Regions from separate parts of the Massilibacterium senegalense genome, predicted to be linked through region 2. Evidence: riboswitches for the same ligand, from Rfam matches in the RefSeq annotation. Region 2 holds a riboswitch; the other holds the start of a gene.
The links. A riboswitch is a leader RNA that binds a small molecule or an ion and turns the genes downstream of it on or off. The one in region 2 is predicted to bind cyclic di-AMP.

Region 1: another riboswitch for cyclic di-AMP. It lies ahead of BN1372_RS03895 (potassium channel family protein); the one in region 2 lies ahead of BN1372_RS15770 (potassium-transporting ATPase subunit F).

What each region holds. Positions count from the first base shown of each region.
Region 1 is NZ_LN831786.1:96,949-100,379, reverse strand. It holds gene BN1372_RS03900 (TrkH family potassium uptake protein) at 1-1,156, opposite strand, end outside; gene BN1372_RS03895 (potassium channel family protein) at 1,164-1,817, opposite strand; cyclic di-AMP (ydaO/yuaA leader) riboswitch at 1,917-2,049, opposite strand; gene corA (magnesium/cobalt transporter CorA) at 2,105-3,076, opposite strand; gene aceA (isocitrate lyase) at 3,351-3,431, opposite strand, start outside.
Region 2 is NZ_LN831779.1:34,185-37,615, forward strand. It holds partial or broken gene BN1372_RS14815 (IS256 family transposase) at 1-1,003, opposite strand, end outside; cyclic di-AMP (ydaO/yuaA leader) riboswitch at 1,635-1,777, shown strand; cyclic di-AMP (ydaO/yuaA leader) riboswitch at 1,826-1,976, shown strand; gene BN1372_RS15770 (potassium-transporting ATPase subunit F) at 2,207-2,281, shown strand; gene kdpA (potassium-transporting ATPase subunit KdpA) at 2,304-3,431, shown strand, end outside.

The DNA of each region.
Region 1 (3,431 bases), on a different contig from region 2:
ATAAAATGCGTAAATAACTTACCTTCTCTGTTATTCCTAAAATAAATTGTGCGATAAAAATAAACATCATACTAACAGCACTTATGGCTAACGAACGATATATCACACTTTCTTTAATCGAACGTTGAAAAATCACAGGCTCTTTTTTTCCTTTAATAAAAGTAATCACACTTAACAAAATAACGATAAACGTCGTGAGCTTAATCCCCCCGCCCGTAGATGTACTACCAGCACCGATAAACATAAGCGCAATCATCAAAATTGCAGAAGATTCTGTCACACTTTGAATGTCAATTGTATTAAATCCAGCTGTCCGCAACGTTACCGATTGAAAATAAGCAGCCCATAATTTATCACTTAAAGAATGAAGTGATTGTAACGTTTGTGGATTCGTATATTCTAAAAAAAACAATGTAATCATCGCAAACAAATTAAGAAATATTGTACCAATAATCATTAACTTAGAATGAATCATTAATTTTCTAAACTTTCTTTTTTCCAACATATCCATTACAACCGGAAAACCAAGTCCTCCTAAAATAATCGCAGTCGTAATGGCTATCATTACAATAGGATCCCCTACATAGCTTACTAGATTGGTTGGAAAAGGGGAAAATCCTGCATTATTAAAAGCAGAAATGCTATGAAAGATGCTATAATAACTCCCTTTTATCCAACCATAATCCGGAACAAAGCGAAAAAGTAGTACTACCGCTACACTACATTCAACAATCATAGAAAACCAAAATAAACTTTTTACTAACGGTAAAATCGTTTGAAAAGACGTTTGATTTAGTGCTTCACGAAAAATAATCGTTTGCTTTACCCCTATCTTTCTTCCTAACGTGATAAAAATTAATAAAGCAAACGACATAATTCCTAAACCACCAACTTGAATCAGTGCTAAAATAACGAACTGTCCGAAGTAAGTATATGTTGTTCCGGTATCTACTACATTTAATCCTGTCACCGTCGCTGCACTCATAGCCGTAAATAATGCATCTAACCAGGAAACAGGCATTTTCGTTGCAAACGGTAATTTTAATACCATCGTTCCTATCATCACTAACAAGAAAAAACTTAACGCTAAAACTTGCGGTGGACTAAATGGTAATGTTTTATTTTGTACATGTTTTACAGTTTGTTGTCGTCTCATGATTCTCTTATCCTTCTCGACGTAATCGTGCAATATCTTTATTTGCTCCTATGACGACTAACAGATCATCCTCTTTGATTACTTCATCCGCTGTTGGTGAAACAATCATTTTATCATTTCGTTTAATGGCAATAATATTGCATCCATATTTAGCCCGAAAATCTAATGTTGCTAGGGTTTTTCCTATTACACGTTTCATTGCAACTACTTCTACAATGCTATATTCAGGGGAAAGTTCAATAAAATCCATAATGTTATCAGATAAAATATACTGCGCAATTTTTTCTCCCATATCCCGTTCAGGATGGATAATCCTATCTGCACCAATTTTACGCAAGACTCTATCATGGTAATCATTTTTTGCTTTTACCCAAACTTCTTTCACCCCTTGCTCTTTTAATAATAAAGTTGTTAAAATACTAGCTTGCAAATCATCTCCAATTGCGACAATGACACAATCAAAATTGCGAATACCTAATGCTTCTAACGCTTTTTCGTCTGTTCCTTGCGCCGTAACAGCATGCGTAGCAATCGAAACATATTCATTTACTTTTTGTTCATTGGTATCAACCGCTAATACTTCTACGCCTAATTTTTGTAGTTCCTCGCACACGGTCCCGCCAAAACGACCTAAACCGATGACTGCAATTTGCTTTTTCATGTTATCCAATCTCCTCACATTTGAAGTAAGCCAACCATTGTTGCCTTATGAGGGACAAAAAAAGACCGATTCAAAGAAACGGTCCTTTTTTTCAGAAACCTTCTCTCTTTATAACGCTTACGAGGTTAGCTGTCGGATTAGGGAATGAGAGTTTCCCCTTTATACAAATGATAAATTCACCCCAAAAATTGGTTCCCCCGCTCACTCTGAAATGATTCAGCGATTTAAGGCAATATACTATTTTTGTAGCTATACTTTACTCTTGTATTTTTTGCTTGTCAACCTATTCATAAAAACTTTTTCTTTTTAAAGAAACGATACATCATCCACGTCAGAGCTCCTAATATCGTAAAAATAACGACTGTCATCCATGGAGAATCTTGGTATGGGAGAGGAACGTTCATCCCAAAAAATCCTGTTATAAACGTTAACGGTAACATAATCGTGGAAATCATCGTTAAAATATTTAACTTCTCTGTTTGATTTGCACTAACGATAGAATAGTACGTATCTAGGGCACTATTCACGAGATCACGACATGTTTCTGTCGAATCAACAATTCGTTCTAAATGATCAATTAAATCGATAAAAAACGGAACGTTCGATTCTGTCATTTCAAATTGCCACTTTCCATTACTATTCGAAAAAATCCGTCGTTGTGGCAAAATCACCCGACGAATTAAAATAATCGTTCGTTTTAACGCTAAAAATTCTTCGGTTACTTCTTTGTTTTTACGTTCGTACATTTCATCTTCTAATTCATCAATCCGTGTATTAATGCGATCTAAGATTGGAAAATATTCATCCGTAATACTATCAATCATCGCATAAAGAAGATAATCTGCTCCTTTTTCTAAAAAACGAGGATGATGCAAACTAACCGCTGCAATTTTCCCTAAACCGAATAACTTTTTCTTATGTATCGTGACAACATAATTTGGTCCTAAAAAAACATTTAGTTCCACAGTTGAAATTTCTTCATCACTTTCTTCATTATATCGGAGTGCATGAAACACAAAGAAATAATACTCTTCGTAATCATCCATTTTAGCTCTTGGACTATCGTGAAGGCAATCTTCAATCGCTAATGGGTGAAAGTTAAAAATCTTCGCTATTCGTTTTAATTCTTCTAGTTTTACGTCGTATAAGTCAATCCAAAGTAAATCACTTTTGGAATGTAAATAGTCAGGAATATCTTGCAAATCAATATCATGATGCATACGATTCGTTTCCTGCTCATAAAAATAAGATTTGATCATCCTTTCACCCCTTTTTCATTTCTACTACAAGTATAACACTCTCCCTTCTTGCAGATAAATATCCTTTAGAGAAACTTTATTATTTTTCTTTTATATCCTTTTTCTATATTCAAAAGCAAAAAAAATCCCTAGCAAACGGTGCTAGGGAAAAAATATATATTAAGCTCTTATCCATACCATACCACTTTTCCTACATAGAGAAGATGAAGCGACAAACAAGAAGATTCATATTCAATAAAATTTTAAAAACTTGACCAATGAAAAATTGTTACGATTAAAATTGTTCAGCTTCAGTAGAACCTTTTAAAGCTGTTGTAGATGAAGTTCCACCTGTTACTACTTGTGCTACTTCGTC
Region 2 (3,431 bases):
TGTTTGAGTGAATCGTCATTTGGAAACTGCTCTTTTCGTTTGACAGGACGCTTTACATTTTTATTGAATCCGTTAAATAGATACTACGACGAATAGATGACGGGAAGTCATAAAAGACAAGTAATTGTTGATTATTTACAATATTTTCAATGACCCTTAGATACGTTTTCCCCAATTTAGTTTAAAAGTTGCCAAGGCTTCACAGGCAAGTTCATCGTTATCAGATTGATAAACGGCTTTAAAATCATGAAGAAATTTGTCTTGAAACATGAACAAGACAAATCTGATGTTTCGCTTTAGGATACACACGATGAAGGGCATCCGTCGTGCCGGTTAAACCATCATAATATGTGTTCAACACCACTTTGTGTAAAGCCATAAACAAGCTCTTCCCAAACATGTGCAGACTCTGTTGGTGCGATAGTAAAGCCTAACACTTCCTTTGTTCCATCCTCTGTAATACCAACGGCAATATAGACAGCTTCTTTTTCCACCGTTTGACATCGAATCGGGATATACGTGTCATCTAAATAGATACATACATATCTATTTTCAAGCTTACGCTCGTGAAACGCTTTTACATCTTCATCAACAAGTTGTGACAAATTAGAAATCGTCTGTTTAGAATAATGGTGACCATACATTTTCTCGATGAGTTCTGTAATCTCAGACGTTGTGATTCCTTTTTGATACATGTGAATAACAAATTGTTCAAGCCTATCATTTGAAGGCTTGTAAGGAGCGATGGTCCGTTGTTCAAATTCTCCATTACGATTTCTAAGAATCTGGAGGTTTAACTCGCCATATTCTGTTTTAAAAGAACGGCCATAGTAACCATTTCGAGAGTTACCAGAGTGAGCTCATAAGGTTCGTAATCAAGAAAACAAGTAAGTTCATGTTTACGTAACTGATTGATTACATGTTCTAAATGTAAACGAAAAACTTCTTCTATATCTTGTTTTTGAGCCAGTGCTTCGATTAAATCTGTAGTAAAATTATTCATGGGACGACCTCTTTTCTGTGAATTTTGTCGCCAACTTTATTCTCCAAAAAGGGTCTTCCTTTTTCTATGACGAAAATGGAATAAATCTATTTACACAAAATTTTTTACACTCTCGTGAACTTTTCAATATTCATTGTCATTACGTTTTTTTTAGATCATAATTAGCATACATAAGTGTGTACAACAAAAATTCCTGCTGGAAAACTATATCAAGAAAACTAAGTTTGGCTTTAGTTTGGATAAAATAAGTAGCCATTTTTTTAAGAAAGTGAAACTAGGATAATGTTAAGTTTATTGGCATATAATCTAATCAGATGGCTACAGACACTTTATTTTCTAGAAGGACAACAAAATATCCAAATCGAAACCATTCGAACAAGACGAATAAAGGTCGTCAATAAAATTATTATTCTCGGTTTTATTTTGTTAGTTTATATTCAAGTAGAAATAACTCCGGCCAAAATTAAATCAATTAGGATAATAGATATATATTTCTTTTTCATAATGAATTAGCAATGTTATTGTCGATTTTGCAGCTAAGGATCATTTCCTAAAAATCAAAATAAAATTTTCTTTACAAATTATCACAATAGAAATATAATAACTTTATCTTAATTTTCCATTAAGAAATTATTCCAATTCGCTGAATTCTGCATGAAATTCATGAGAAACGGGGGAACCAATGAACACTGGGGTGAATCTCAAAACATTGAGTAGGGCAACTCTTGCTGTCCGAATCCGTCAGCTAACCTCGTAAGCGTTGTGAGAGGGAGATGGTGAGTATTTTATAAACAAACTAAACAAATAAATAATGAATCGTTTGCATCTATTTTGCTTAGTTCCTATTTTTTTAGGAAGCGGGGGAACCAACCGTGGCTCATGAGTCACATGGGGTGAATCTCAAAACATTGAGTAGGGCACTCTCAAGCCCGAATCCGTCAGCTAACCTCGTCAGCGCATTGAGAGAGGCAACACAAATTCTGTGTTTCACACGGCTTTTTTTCTATGCCGTATAAGAAGCCACAGGAAGAGTGCCCTCTTCCTGTGGCTTCTTTTTTGCTTTTTTCATAATCATTTTTTAACAAAAAAGGGGTGTTTTAACTAAATGGATCTATTAATGGCCGGTATGCTCGCTATTATGTTCATCCTGTTTTCTTTTTTTATTTCTTGGTGTCATCAAACGCTCGGAGGGGATAAATGATGATGTTCGCAGCATTTGTAACTATTTGTCTATTAATTTTTCTACTTTATGTGCTTATTCACCCGGAAAAGTTTTAAAAAATGAAGGAGGATTCCATCCATGGATTTATTGCAAATTAGTGTTGTGTTGATATTGCTTTTACTGCTTGTCAAACCACTGGGATCTTACATTTATCATGTGTTTTCTGGCCAACCCAACGCTTCTGATAAACTATTTCAGCCATTTGAAAATATCATTTTTTCAATCAGTGGGTTAAAAGATAGACCAAATATGTCAGTGAAAAAATATACTCTCTCGCTGATCTTAACAAACGTCATTTTTGTCGCTGTTGGATATACAATTGTACGACTGCAAAAATACTTACCTTTCAATCCAAATCATATGGACAGTATGGAACCAACATTAGCGTTCAATACCATTATTAGCTTTATGACAAACACAAACCTGCAACATTATAGCGGTGAAACTGGATTATCTTATTTTTCACAAATGGCTGTCATTATGATGATGATGTTCACATCAGCCGTTACAGGTATTGTCGTTGCCATCGTATTCATTCGAGGAATCACCTCAAAAGGACAAAAACTCGGGAACTTTTTTGAGGACTTTGTAAAAGGTCACACAAGGCTATTACTTCCAATGGCCATCATAGTTACACTTGTTCTCATCAGCTTGAAGGTGCCACAAACGTTAGATCCGTCTATCGAACTAACAACCCTTTCTGGTGAAAAACAAGAAATTGCTATTGGACCGGTTGCATCTCTCGTTTCCATTAAGCATCTAGGAACAAATGGCGGAGGATTTTTCGGCGTGAACTCTTCTCACCCATTTGAAAATCCAAGCCCTTTGACCAACGTAATTGAAATGTTATCAATGTGGTGTATTCCAGCCGCCTTAACCTATACTTACGGACGATTTGCCAAAAATCAAAAGCAAGGTTGGATCATTTTTTCGTCGATGGGATTGATTTTTCTATCCTTCCTTTCCCTCATTTACTTTTCAGAAAGCCAAGGGAATCCAGCTCTCGTCAATATCGGATTAGATGGTTCTCAAGGTAGTCTGGAAGGAAAAGAAATGCGATTTGGTATCGCTCAATCAGCTCTGTTTAGTACTGTAACAACCGCCGCTACAACAGGAACAGTAAATAATATGCATGATACGTTAACGCCACTTGGGGGCATTACCCCCCTTTCGCTCATGATGTTAAATTCAATTTTTGGAGGGGAT